DNA from 3 places in the Bradyrhizobium sp. Ash2021 genome. Region 1 is predicted to be linked to each of the others. Evidence: predicted binding sites of a transcription regulator. Region 1 holds the regulator's gene; each other region holds the start of a gene.
The links. Region 1 encodes PhoB, which activates phosphate uptake and scavenging genes when phosphate is short. Its sites were predicted from a motif close to TGTCATNNANCTGTCAT; they were not measured.
Positions count from the first base shown of each region.

Region 2: phnC (phosphonate ABC transporter ATP-binding protein) is a predicted target of PhoB. The motif match lies at 1,741-1,757, and genes of this name have one in related genera.
Region 3: NL528_RS16555 (inorganic phosphate transporter) is a predicted target of PhoB. The motif match lies at 2,658-2,674, and genes of this name have one in related genera.

Region 1 is NZ_CP100604.1:909,470-914,105, forward strand. Features, by position in the region: gene pstC (phosphate ABC transporter permease subunit PstC) at 1-272, shown strand, start outside; gene pstA (phosphate ABC transporter permease PstA) at 277-1,122, shown strand; gene pstB (phosphate ABC transporter ATP-binding protein PstB) at 1,119-1,940, shown strand; gene phoU (phosphate signaling complex protein PhoU) at 1,952-2,668, shown strand; gene phoB (phosphate regulon transcriptional regulator PhoB) at 2,729-3,430, shown strand; gene NL528_RS04245 (GcrA family cell cycle regulator) at 3,488-3,997, opposite strand; gene NL528_RS04250 (aspartate aminotransferase family protein) at 4,477-4,636, shown strand, end outside.
Region 2 is NZ_CP100604.1:3,772,725-3,777,360, forward strand. Features, by position in the region: gene NL528_RS17835 (alpha-D-ribose 1-methylphosphonate 5-triphosphate diphosphatase) at 1-1,007, opposite strand, end outside; gene NL528_RS17840 (chloramphenicol acetyltransferase) at 1,004-1,672, opposite strand; gene phnC (phosphonate ABC transporter ATP-binding protein) at 1,861-2,676, shown strand; gene phnD (phosphonate ABC transporter substrate-binding protein) at 2,754-3,683, shown strand; gene phnE (phosphonate ABC transporter, permease protein PhnE) at 3,768-4,636, shown strand, end outside.
Region 3 is NZ_CP100604.1:3,493,986-3,498,621, forward strand. Features, by position in the region: gene NL528_RS16550 (M20 aminoacylase family protein) at 1-793, shown strand, start outside; gene NL528_RS16555 (inorganic phosphate transporter) at 993-2,615, opposite strand; partial or broken gene NL528_RS16560 (TIGR03915 family putative DNA repair protein) at 3,128-3,769, opposite strand; gene NL528_RS16565 (hypothetical protein) at 3,885-4,145, opposite strand; gene dcd (dCTP deaminase) at 4,420-4,636, opposite strand, start outside.

The DNA of each region.
Region 1 (4,636 bases):
TCATCGGCGGCATCATGCTGGCACTCGGCCGCGCGCTCGGCGAAACCATGGCGGTGACCTTCATCATCGGCAATTCGTTCCGCATCTCGGGCTCGATCTTCGCGCCGGGCACCACGATCTCGGCGGCGATCGCCTCCGAATTCGCCGAAAGCGACGGCCTGCACCAGTCGGGCCTGATCCTGCTCGGGCTGTTGCTGTTCATCTTGACCTTCTTCGTTCTCGCCGCCGCCCGGCTGATGCTGATGCGGCTGGAAAAGAAGGCGGGGAATTAGGGCCATGAACCCGATTTACGCCTCACGCCGCCGGTACGACATCGTCATCCGCGCGCTGTGCGTCGGCGCCGCCTTGTTCGGCGTGACGTGGCTGGCGCTGATATTGTTCACGCTGCTCTACAACGGCCTCGCCGGCATCAATCTCGCCGTGTTCACCCAGGATACGCCGCCGCCAGGATCGACCGACGGCGGCCTGCGCAACGCCATCACAGGCTCGATCATCATGACCGTGATCGGCGTCGGCGTCGGCGCGCCGCTGGGTCTTTTCGCCGGCACCTATCTCGCCGAATACGGCCGGAACGATCGCCTCACTTCAGTGATCCGCTTCATCAACGACATCCTGCTCAGCGCGCCGTCGATCATCATCGGGTTGTTCGTCTACGGCGCCGTCGTGGTGCCGATGGGCGGGTTTTCGGCCTTTGCCGGCTGCCTCGCGCTGGCCGTGATCGTGATCCCCGTCGTGGTGCGCACCACCGAGGACATGCTGGTGCTGGTGCCCAATCCGCTGCGCGAAGCGGCGTCCGCGCTCGGCCTGCCGCGCTCGCTCGTGATCAAGCGCATCGCCTATCGCGCCGCGCGGTCGGGCCTGATCACCGGTGTGCTGCTGGCGACCGCGCGCGTCGCCGGTGAAACCGCGCCGCTGTTGTTCACCGCGCTGTCCAACCAGTTCTTCAGCCTCAACCTGACCAAGACGATGGCGAACCTGCCGGTCACCATCAACAATTTCGTGCAAAGCCCCTACGCCTACTGGAAGCAGCTGGCCTGGAGCGGGGCCTTGCTCATCACCTTGACCGTGCTCGCGCTGAACATTGGCGCGCGCATCCTGGGCGCCGAGAGGACCGCAAAATGAACGATCTTTCTGTATCGGTGAGCAGCGCGAGCGGATCCGTTCCCCCGGTGGCGTTGCCGGACGCGCCGGCCAAGGTCACCGCGCGGGGCCTGAATTTTTACTACGGCGAGCACCACGCGCTGAAGAACATCAACCTTGCGCTCGGCACCCACCGCGTCACCGCCTTCATCGGGCCGTCCGGCTGCGGCAAATCGACCCTGCTGCGGATCTTCAACCGGATGTACGATCTCTATCCCGGCCAGCGTGCGACCGGTCAATTGATGCTCGACCAGACCAACATCCTCGACCCCAAGCTCGATCTCAACCTGCTGCGGGCCCGGGTCGGCATGGTGTTCCAGAAGCCGACGCCGTTTCCGATGACGATCTATGAGAACATCGCCTTCGGTATCCGCCTCTATGAGAAGATCTCCAAATCCGAGATGGACGGCCGGGTCGAAAAGGCGTTGCGTGGCGGCGCGCTGTGGAATGAGGTCAAGGACAAGCTGAACGCCTCGGGCCTATCGCTCTCCGGCGGCCAGCAGCAGCGGCTGTGCATCGCCCGCACCGTGGCGGTGCGGCCCGAGGTGATCCTGTTCGACGAGCCCTGCTCGGCGCTGGACCCGATCTCGACCGCCAAGGTGGAGGAATTGATCCAGGAACTGGCGGAGGACTACACCATCGCCATCGTTACCCATAATATGCAGCAGGCGGCGCGCGTCTCGGACAAGACCGCCTTCATGTACCTTGGTGAGTTGATCGAGTTCGACGACACCAACAAGATTTTCACCTCGCCGAGCGATCGACGCACCCAAGACTACATCACCGGCCGGTTCGGTTGAGGAGATAACACATGGCTTCTGAACATACCGCCAAGGCGTTCGACAGCGATCTGCAGGAATTGACCCGGCTGGTCGCCGAGATGGGCGGCCTCACCGAACGCATGATCACCGAATCCGTCGATGCGCTGGTGCGCCGCGATATCGCGCTCGGCAAGCGCGTGGTCGCCGCCGATGCCGAAATCGACAATCTGCAGCACATGATCGAGGAGCGCGCGGTGCTGACGATCGCGCGGCGCCAGCCGATGGCGATCGATCTGCGCGAAATCGTCGGCGCGATGCGGGTGGCCACCGATCTGGAGCGGATCGGCGACCTCGCCAAGAACATGGGCAAGCGGGTCGCGGCGCTGGAGAACGATTTTCATCCGCTGAAACTGATCCGCGGCCTCGAGCACATGACCGACCTGGTGCAGTCGCAGGTCAAGTCGGTGCTCGATGCCTATGCGGCGCACGACCTGCCGGCGGCGATGGCGGTGTGGAAGGGCGACGAGGAAGTCGACGCCATCTGCACCTCGCTGTTCCGCGAGCTCCTGACCTACATGATGGAAGATCCGCGCAACATCTCGTTCTGTATTCACCTGATGTTCTGCGCCAAGAACATCGAACGGATCGGCGACCACGCCACCAATATCGCCGAAACCGTGTTCTACATGATCGAGGGCCAGCAGATCATGGACAAGCGTCCGAAGGGCGACATGACGACGTTCGCCACGACGGTACCCGGGAACTAGAGACGTAGCGTTTCGCGTGAAGAAAACGCGGCAAAATAAGACGAAGAGAGGCTTACACTGATGAGCGCCCGCATTCTGGTGGTCGAAGACGAGGAAGCGCTGACGACGCTGCTGCGCTACAACCTCGATGCCGAAGGCTACGACGTCGAAACCGTCGGCCGTGGTGACGACGCCGACACACGGCTGAAGGAGCGCGTGCCCGATCTGATCGTGCTCGACTGGATGCTGCCGGGACTGTCCGGCATCGAGCTGTGCCGCCGCCTGCGCGCGCGGCCCGAGACCAAGCAGCTGCCGATCATCATGCTGACCGCGCGCGGTGAGGAAAGCGAGCGGGTGCGGGGGTTGGCGACCGGCGCCGACGATTACATCGTAAAACCCTTTTCGGTGCCGGAACTGCTGGCGCGTGTGAAAGGCCTGTTGCGGCGGGCGAGCCCGGAGCGGCTCGCCACCGTGCTGACCTATGGCGACATCGAACTCGATCGCGAGAAGCGCCGGGTCGCGCGCTCGGGCCGTCCGATCGATCTCGGCCCGACCGAGTATCGCCTGCTGGAGTTCTTCCTGGAGCATCCCGGCCGTGTCTTCAGCCGCGAGCAGCTGCTCGATAGCGTCTGGGGCCGCGACATCTATATCGACGAGCGCACCGTCGACGTGCATATCGGCCGCCTGCGCAAACTGCTCAACCCCGGCCGCGAGCAGGACCCGATCCGCACCGTCCGCGGCGCCGGCTACGCGCTGGACGATCGATTTGCGAAGGTGGAGTGAAAACACTCCACTGTCGTCCCCGCCTTCGCGGGGACGACACCGGAGAGTGCGCGTGCCTTACCTGGTCGGCTTCGGCGCCGGGCGGCGGCGATCGGAAGCCGGCTGATAGGCGACGCGCGAGTGGTGCGCGCAATAGGGCAGGCTGGCGAGCGCCTTGCCGCCGCAGAAGAAGAAGTCGTTGCTCGAGGGATCGCCGATCGGCCAGTGGCAGGTGGCCTCGTTGAGCTCGAGCAGCGACAGCCGCTGGCTCATCGGCACCACATTGTCGTAGGTGACCGGATCGGGCTCCATCTCCACGTCAAAGGCATGGGCCAGCGCGGTGTTGCCGCGCGACACCGGCCGCGAAACCCGCATCATCTGCTGGGCTGGGCGGGCCTTGCGCTGCCGCGGGGCGGCCGAGGAGGGGCTCTTGGCGCGGCCGGAAAGCCCCAGCCGGTGCACTTTGCCGATCACCGCATTTCGCGTCACATTTCCGAGTTCCGCGGCGATCTGGCTGGCCGAAAGGCCGGACTCCCAAAGTTTTTTCAGTTGCTCGACGCGATCGTCGGACCAGGTCAATACTGTCATCGCATTCTTCCCTTCGCGTCGCGCCGGCCAATCTGGGGCAGCGCTGGCGATGCCAATCGTCTCAAATATCCCTGCGGGCAGAATCCCTTAGCCCTCGCCGGGCGCAGAAAGCGCGCCCGAGCGTGTACGCAGAACACCGGACTTCAGAGGATCAGATCCGCCGCACGAGATGTCGTACCCGACGGCTCAGACGCTACAATATGGCGGGACTCTGGCGCAAGAGTCCCCGTCGGTGCGTCCACATGTTCCCACACTTAAGCATTGCAATCGTGTTTTTCCACCGCCCCGGAATGTTACGGATTGCGCTTTTCTTGCAGTGCAGGAAGGCACGTCTCGTGGCGTGTTGACAGTTACCGCCGCCAGCATAGAATGTTTGCCACGTGCCGCCCGAAAAAGGCGGCACGTTTTGTTTTCGGAAGACGGGCTGCTGCCGCGCCCCGGCAGGCATCGTGACTGTCTCATAACCATCAGTGATTGCCATGACCAAGAGCGCCACGTCGCATCTGCTTCCCGTCTTCGCCAGGGTCGATCTTGGCTTCGAGCGCGGCGAAGGCGCGTGGCTGATCGCAACCAATGGCGAGCGCTATCTCGACTTCACCTCCGGCGTCGCGGTGAATGCGCTCGGTCATTGCCATCCGC
Region 2 (4,636 bases), 2.9 Mb from region 1:
GCAGCGCGCGCCGGCGCCGCCGAAATCAGCTCCCAGGCTTCGGCAAGCGGCAGCACGCCGTCCGCATCAAGCCGGAACGCCGCCAGCAATTGCGCCGGATAGTAATAGTCGGACGCCAGCACCGAACACAGGCCCTTGGCGATCATGTCGGATGCCTTGGTCCATCCGGTATGACTGCCGCCGCGCACGACGTTGGGCGCGCCGAACACGATGAAGTCGCCGGCCTCGGCCGCCCCGCGCGCGGTTTCCTCGTTCACCGGAAATTCGGCTATGCCGACGCCTTGCGAGCGAAATGCCGCCCGCATCTCCGGGCTTGCATCGTCGTGCGACAGCATCCGGACATCGGCTGCGCGCGCGGCCTGCGCCAGGCGTGCGATCGATGGAGGCACATCGTGAGCGCGGGAAACGACCCGCTCCACCAGCCGGTCGAACGCGTCGTTCGAGAGTCCGGTTCGTTCCACCATGCGGCTGCGCTTTTGCGGTTTTGCCAGATTGGCAATCGTCGAATCCATGTGATCGTTGAACGCCAAGAGATCGATGCGTCCTTCTGCCAGCCATTTGGCGATTTCGGCCTCGGCATCGAGATTATAGGTCTCGTGACGCAAATGGAATCGTGTATCCGCGGCAAGCTGCGGCCGCATCGATTCGATCGCCTCGAGCAGAAGCCTTGCATTATCGCCGCTGCGCAGTCCGGGCTCCCAGGACCATGTCGTGGCGTGATAAACGGTGGTGATGCCGTTGCTGATTGCCTGCCGGTCGCTGTCCGCCAGCGCCACATCGACAGGAAAGTCGACCCCGGCGCGCGGCATCATCTGCCGCTCGAACGCGTCGCCATGCAGGTCGATGATGCCAGGCAGCACCTTGAGGCCATCGGCATCAATGTGGAGCGAGGCGCGTCCCTGGTCCGAACCCACGGCGCTGATTTCGCGACCGGCGACCCGCAGCGAGGTCTCGACAATTTTGCGACCGACCAGCGCCCGGCCGCCTTCAAGAAGGATATCTGTCACGATATTGCACTCCGCCGTCTGGCGTGAGAGCGACCCGTACTGCCCGCCGCCTCATATTTCGCGAGGAAATCCTCGACGCCAAGCCTTCGGAAATCAGGTAGGGCGGCACGGAGCGTCTCATGGTCCCAATCCCACCACCCAAGCTCGGCCAGCCGGCTCGTAATGGCCTCCGGAAACCGCCGCTTGATCGCCCGCGCCGGATTTCCCGCCACGATGGTGTAGGCGGGCACGTCCTTGGTCACGATCGCACCGGCCGCGACCACCGCGCCGGTGCCGACGGAGCGCCCCGGCAACACGATGGCGCCATGCCCGATCCAGACGTCGTGGCCGATATGAACGCGGTGTTCGCGCCGCCATTCAAAGAAATCGGCGTCGTCGCTCTCGCCCTGAAAATAGGCGCTGGCGCGATAGGTGAAATGCGCCTGCGACGCCCGGTACATCGGATGATTGCCGGGGTTGATCCGGGTCATCGCCGCGATCGAGCAGAATTTGCCGATCGTGGTGTAGGTGATCTGTGCGTCGTTCACGACATAGGAATAGTCGTCCATGGTGACGTCGAGCAGGATGGTCCGCGCACCGACCTCGGTATAGGCGCCGAGTTGGCTTTCACGCACCGAGGCGGTGGGATCGACGGTCGGTTCAACGGAGAGCATCTTGCCGGCCATTTGCGTTTCCATGAGCAATCGTGATTAGAGGTGCTGCGCACGTCATCAATGGGCCTGATGACAATGTCATGACGGATAAATGACAGTTGTCCCCGGTGTGGATGATCGCCGCACCGCGGCGCGGCTGTCACACAACTGTTAGATACCGGCGCTAGCGATGACCGAGGACGACGCGGTTGGAGCAATGCATGCTGGTGGTAGAAGGTTTGACGTGCCGTTTCGGCACCAAAGCCGCGGTTGACAATGCTTCCTTCTCGGTAGCACCCGGTGCCTTTATCGGTGTGATCGGCCGGTCCGGCGCCGGCAAATCGACGCTGCTGCGGATGATCAACCGGCTCGCTGACCCCACCGAAGGCCGGATCCTGTTCGAAGGCGTCGATGTCACTGCGCTGCGCGGCAGGGATTTGCGGCAGTGGCGTGCGCGTTCGGCGATGATCTTTCAGCAATTCAACCTGGTTGGCCGGCTCGATGTGTTGACCAATGTGTTGATGGGGCGGTTGGCGGAAATCCCGTCCTGGCGTTCGCTAGCGCAGCTTTGGCCCGAACACGACAAGGCGCTGGCGATGTCCGCGCTCGAGCAGTTCGATATGGGCTCGCTCGCGGCCCAGCGCGCTGACCAGCTTTCCGGCGGCCAGCAGCAGCGCGTCGCGATCGCGCGCGCGCTGGTGCAGGAGCCGGACATCATCCTCGCCGACGAGCCGATCGCCTCGCTCGATCCGCGCAACACCCGGATCGTGATGGACGCACTGCTGCGCATCAACAAGCACTTCGGCATCACGGTGATCTGCAATTTGCATTCGCTCGATCTGGCGCGAAGCTATTGCGATCGCCTGATCGGGATGTCGGCTGGCCGCGTGGTATTCGACGGCGCGCCCGCGATTCTGACCGATCATATTGCGCGTGAGCTTTACGATCTCGAGGCCAACGAAGTCATGGGCAGCACGCCGATTCATGCGCCTCAAACTGCAACCGTTCCGGCGCTCGGCACCGCAGCTGCGGCCTGAGCAATTGCTTCAGTACAGGGCGGCCGCAGCACACCTGCAATCGGCCGATGGGCGTAACTACAACAAGAGGGTACATCATGATCACTCGTCGCATCGTTCTGGCCGGCGCCGCCGCGCTGGCGTTCACCGCATCCGCGTCAGCCGAAGACTGGAAGGCGAAATATCCGGAAATCACCTTTGCCGTGATTCCGGCCGAGAACGGCTCGGGCGTTCTTGAACGCTACACGCCGTTCGTGAACTATCTGTCGAAAGAGCTCGGCATCAAGGTGAATCTGCGTGTCGCCAACGACTATGCGGCCGTCATCGAAGGGCAACGCGCCGGCAACATCCATATCGGTTATTACGGTCCGGCGTCGTTCTCGCGCGCCCGCCTCACCGGGGTGAAGACCGACGCCTTCGTGATCGATGTCAACGCCGACGGCTCCAAGGGGTATTATTCGGTGTTCTACGTGCTCGCCAAGAGCCCGTACCAGAAGATCGAAGACCTAAAGGGCAAGAACCTCGGCCTGGTCGACCCGAACTCGACGTCGGGCAACAACATGCCGCGTTTCAAGATGAACCAGATGGGTATCGATCCCGACGCCTATTTCTCCAAGGTGATTTTCACCGGCAGCCATGAGAACGCCGTGCTGGCGCTGGCCCAGGGCACGGTCGATGTCGCTGCCAATTGGTGGAATGCGGAAGATGATTCGAACCTCACGCGCATGCTCGCCAAGAACATGGTCAAGTCGAGCGACGGCACGCCGCTGAAGAAGGAAGATTTTCGCGTCATCGTGAAGTCGGACCTCATCATCAACTCGCCCTACGCTTATCTCAGCGACCTGCCCGAGGACATGAAGGCCGCGATCAGGCAGGCATTCCTCAACGCGCCCGAAAAGGACAAGGAAGCCTTCAAGAAGCTGTCCGATGGCAAGAATCTGCCCTGGCAGCCGATTACCAACGCAGACTACGACAAGACCATCGAGCTGATTAAGTTCGTCGACAATCTGCGCAAGAAGGCGTCCTGATCGATCGGCGGAGACAAGACCAGGCCGGGTCCATGCGACCCGGCCTTTTTCTCGTTTGGCATTTGAACCGGATCGTAATCGTCGATGGCCACGGCCGTATCCATTCTGCCAGGCCCGCAACTGGCGGCGCTCAACGAGGCCTATCGCAGGGCGGTCGCGCGCAAGCGCCTGCAGATGACATTGGCGGCGGCGGTGTTTTTCGCCGCTCTTGTCATTGCCGCCATCGGCGCGGAGGTGAATCTGCGCACCTTCTTCACCTATTTCGGAAACTTCGTCAGCTATTTCGACCGTATCTTCACGCTGGAAAACGGCACCCGGGTGTGGACCGACATCGGTGAATGGTTCTGGGGCTGGCACAAATGGTTGAAGATGCTCGGCGAGACCATCCTGATCAGCTATGTCGGCACCCTGACCGGAGCGGTGCTGGCGTTTGCACTGAATTTCCTTGCGGCCGAAAATACCTCGCCCGCGCCGTGGCTGCGCTTCGTGGTCCGCCGTCTGCTGGAATTCGCCCGTACGGTTCCCGGCATTGTGTTTGCGTTGATCTTCGTCATCGCATTCGGCCTCGGACCGATGGCGGGCGTGCTCGCCATCGCCATCCATTCCACCGGCGCGCTCGGAAAGCAGTTCTCCGAGATCGTCGAAAACGCCGACATGAAGCCGGTTGAAGGCGTACGATCGACCGGCGCAAGCTGGCTGTCCTGCATGCGGTTCGCGGTGCTGCCGCAGGTGACCGCAGGCTACGCGAGCTACGCGCTGCTGCGTTTTGAGATCAACGTCCGCGAGGCGTCCGTCATGGGCTTCGTCGGCGCCGGCGGCATCGGGCAGGAGCTCGTGGTCGCGATCCGGAAATTCTACTATTCGGACGTCAGCGCGATTTTGGTTATGATCATCGTCACCGTCTTTGTGATTGATATCGCTACCGGGTGGTTGCGCGGCCGGCTGTTCGGCAA
Region 3 (4,636 bases), 2.6 Mb from region 1:
GAACTTTGCCGGCGATGCGGTCGTGATTTTCCAGCCGGCGGAAGAAGGCGGCGCCGGCGCGGACGCGATGATCAAGGATGGGCTGATGGACCGCTTTGGCATCGAGCAGGTTTACGGCATGCATAATGGTCCGGGAATTCCGGTCGGCTCGTTCGCGATCCGGCCAGGTCCGATCATGGCCGCAACCGATTCGATCGATATCAGGATCGAAGGCCTTGGCGGTCACGCCGCGCGGCCGCACAAATGCATCGACTCGGTTCTGGTCGGCTCGCAGCTGATCACCGCGCTGCAATCGATCGTCGCGCGCACCATCGATCCCCTGGACTCGGCGGTGATCTCGATCTGCGAGTTTCATGCCGGCAATGCCCGCAACGTGATCCCGCAGACCGCCGAGTTGCGGGGCACCGTGCGCACCCTGACCCAGGAAGTCCGGGAATTGGTCGAGAAGCGCGTCCGCGAAGTCGTGGCCGGTGTCGCGCAGATGACCGGCGCCAGGATCGATCTGGTTTATGAGCGCGGCTATCCCGTGACGAAAAATCACGCCTCGCAGACCGATATCGCGATTCGGGTGGCCAAGGAAATCGCCGGCGACGCCAATGTCATGGAAGCGCCGCCGATGATGGGCGCGGAAGATTTCTCCTATATGCTGCAGGCGCGGCCGGGCGCGTTCATCTTCTGCGGCAATGGCGACACCGCCGGATTGCACCACCCCGCCTATAATTTCAACGACGATGCGATCGTGTACGGCACCTCGTACTGGATCAAGCTGGTCGAGAACACGCTGGCGGCGTGAGGCTCTCCCTCAGCGTCATTGCGAGGAGCGATAGCGACGAAGCAATCCATTTCTCCACGGAAAGGAAAGAATGGATTGCTTCGCTTCGCTCGCAATGACGAGGAGGTGATCCGGAGTCGCTTTCGAGAAAAAAAGGCCCGCACTTTCGGCGCGGGCCTTTTTCGTTTAGGCGCAGCAGGGAGCGCCGCAGGCGCGTTTCTCAGAACAGATGGTAGAACACGAAGTACAGCGCGCCCGAGATCATCATCGCGGCCGGCAGGGTCAGTACCCAGGCCATGGCGATGTTGCGGATCGTCGACCATTGCAGCCCACTTCCGTTGGCCGCCATCGTGCCGGCGATGCCGGACGACAGCACGTGCGTGGTTGAAACCGGCAGTCCGTAGCCGTCGGCCGCTGCGATGGTCGCGGCCGCCGTGATTTCGGCACAGGCGCCCTGCGCGTAGGTCAGGTGGGTCTTGCCGATCTTCTCGCCGACGGTGACGACGATGCGCTTCCAGCCGACCATGGTGCCGAGGCCGAGCGCGATGGCGACGACGAACTTCACCCAGCCCGGAATGAACTTCGTAGCAGCGTCGAGCGAGCCTTTGTAGCTGTTGAGCGTGGCAACATCGGCGCTGGAGAGTTCGGCTTCCTTGTCCTTCATCAGAAAGCGGATGGCCTCGGAGACCAGGTACATGTCGTTGCGGGTGTTGCCGACGGTCTCCGCCGGGAATTTCGCCAGCGATCCATACTGGGTGACCTGGGTGCCGATGTCGCGCACCAGCACCGCCAATGACGGATAGGTGCCCTCGTTGATCTGGTGCTGCGCGACATAGTTGGTCACGGCCGGCCGCGGGTTGCCGATGACGTTGTAACCGGCGGCCTTGCCCTCGATGACCTTGCTTGCGGTCATCGAATTCGCCGTGAACTGTTCGATCTGGCTCGCGGGCATTGCCCGGTTGAGCGCATAGGCCGTCGGCACCGTACCGATCAGGATGAGCATGATGAGGCCCATGCCCTTCTGACCGTCATTGGAGCCGTGGAAGAAGCTGACCAGCGTGCAGGTGAGGATCAGGACGCCCCGGATCCACCATGGCGGCGGCTGGTCGCCCTTCGGCTCTCCGAACAGCGCAGGCGTCGCGCGCTGCAAGATGAGCTTGAGGACATAGAGCAGGATCGCGGCCAGCGCGAAGCCGAACAGCGGCGACAGCAGCAGCGCCTTGGCGATATTGCCGGCCTGCGACCAGTCCACGCCGGAAGTGCCGTCGCGGCCGCGCAACAGCGCGTTGGTGATGCCGACACCCATGATCGATCCGATCAGGGTGTGCGAACTCGATGCCGGCAGCCCGAGATACCAGGTGCCCACGTTCCAGATGATGGCCGAGATCAGCAGCGCGAACACCATGGCGAAACCCGCGCTGCTGCCGACCTGCAGGATCAGTTCGACCGGGAGCAACGACACGATGCCGAAGGCGACGGCGCCGCTGGAAAGCAGCACGCCGAACAGATTGAACATGCCCGACCAGACCACGGCAATGTGCGCCGGCAGCGAGCGGGTATAGATGACGGTGGCGACCGCATTGGCGGTGTCGTGAAAGCCATTGACGAATTCGAAGCCGAGCGCGATCAGCAAGGCGACGAAGAGCAGGATATAGGGCATGTAGGAGGTGACGCGCGTGCCGGTCGCATAGATGTCGGAATAGATGCTGTAGGCAACGAACAGCAGGGCGGCAGCGACCACCCCCATGTAGATAATGCCGGTCAGTGGATGAAAGCCTTTGTCGAGATCCGGACCCTTCCGCAATGCGGGTTCGATCGAACCGGGTAATGCCATATCGCTCATTGCAATCTCCTGTCCCAATGCCTCCGATTTTGGCGGATGCTTGTGACAGTTGATTGAAATGCGGATCGGCTGTTCCCATCGTTGCCGCGGACGGAAATGCGGGCGGGAACGCCAGTTCCTGGTGCGATGCAGTTGGCGGGCAGCCGCTGGCTGTGCGGGCCACGATGTTCGAACCGCGATGCTCGGAAATGAGGCGCTGACAGCCGCCATGGGCGCGACGCTGCGCAGGCCTTCGCTGGTAGCGATGCAAACGCCAAAGATTTTGGAAGGTGGGTAGGTCGCGCGCTGCACAGCACTGGGGCTGTTCGTACCGTGCAGCGCGCCGACCTCATGGGAACGTCATGGCGTGAACAGGACGCCCCAATTTCCTGCCGACAATGCGATAATATCATCTATCAATTAAAGGTTGTACATTTATTTTTCGTTTTATCACCGCTTGTCACGGCAATTTGTGGTTCCCCAGCCATTTGGAATGTTTATGCCGCGCGCGGCGATTATCGCGGCAGTACCGTTTTCAGCCGCGCTGGGTTGAAGATGTTGGCGTAAATGCGCCGCCATGTTTGTTCCAGCCGGTCTTCGCCCGGCGCCTCGATCCCAGGCGTGATCGCGACGGCGTGGCCGTCCCAATGGGCGCAGAGATCCGGGGTCAGGATCGACCATGGCATGTCGGCGAAACGGCTGGCGAAAAATGGCGCGGTCGCTTCGACGATGTGATGCTCCGGCTCGAACCAGGCGACGTAATGCGATTTTTGCTCGCGGCCGATTTCGCGGAAACGGACCGAGGCGCGCATCCTGTGCTGGTCGCGATGCACGGCTTTCGCCATTGCAAGAACGCGTGAGACATCGGGATCATCAGCGACGCCGAGCAGATCGTGATGGCCGCGCAGCCGCCACAGCAGGCGATACAGAATGGCAAAGCGCAGGGGATCGCGGTGCAGGATCGCCGATTGCGCCAGCACGACGAACTTTGCGGGTACGCTGATGGCATTGTTCGGTGTTTCGAGTGGCGCGGCGGACGGTTCGACCGGTTCGGGCCCGTTGCTGCCGACGCGCCATGTCACTGCCGACGGCTGCACTTCATGCAGTGCCAGCGTCCGGGCCGCTTTCCGCCAGCCGTCGAAATCGGTTTCGCTGCCGAGGGTGATGCCGTGCATGACACTCGCTCGCTTCTCGTCATGCCCGGGCAAAAGCGCGAAGCGCGTCTTCGCGCTAGATGTCCCGGGCATCCACGTCCTTCCTTTCGTCGGGTAATGTCTCAGTTTGAAATTTTTACTTGATGAGGTGCTTTCCAATTACGCCGCCGCGCCCCTTTTTAGATTCCCATTGTAATAACTCTTCTCCCGCGAACTGATTGACGCGCTCCTCGATTCTTTGAATCCCCTTGGCGGCTTTGGCTATGTCCCGGTCGTAATCAATCCAAAGTCCAGCCAAGACGATGGTAGCTAGTCCTCCAAGCTCAAACGCCTGTGCCAGCGTAATAAACTTTGTGAAGTATGCGCCCATTATACCGGTAACAAGTGGTGTTATCATCGGCCAAGAAGTCTAGAGGTTGTGTTGCAAATGCCAAGAGGACCAAAAGGCGAAAAGCGCCCGGCCGACGTGATCGGTGCTGCCATCGTAGTCGGCAGGATTGCTACGGAGAGAATCTGGAAAATCACTGCCACGCGCTGGCGTTGTACTTCAGCATCCATAAGACGCTGAAGGTTGCTCCAGCGATGGCCGCTGGTGTGTCCGACAAGCTTTGGAACATGGAAGATATCGTCGCGCTGATAGGTGCGCGTGACCAACGAAAAGCAAAGCGAATCTAAGTCGCGGTTTGTCCAAGAAACTGCCCCTTATAGGAGCGGTCAGGCATGCCGAGTGTTTGTTCAAACACGATCTGGCAAATACGCATTCCTTTGCGCAGGCAAATCGGAAGCGGCCCGTGATTGATCATCTCAAGTTGAATGGGCGCTTTAAAGCCGGTGTGAATGATCGGTGCGGTGACATGAATGCCAAGTCCGACGCGCGCTAGCGAGCTT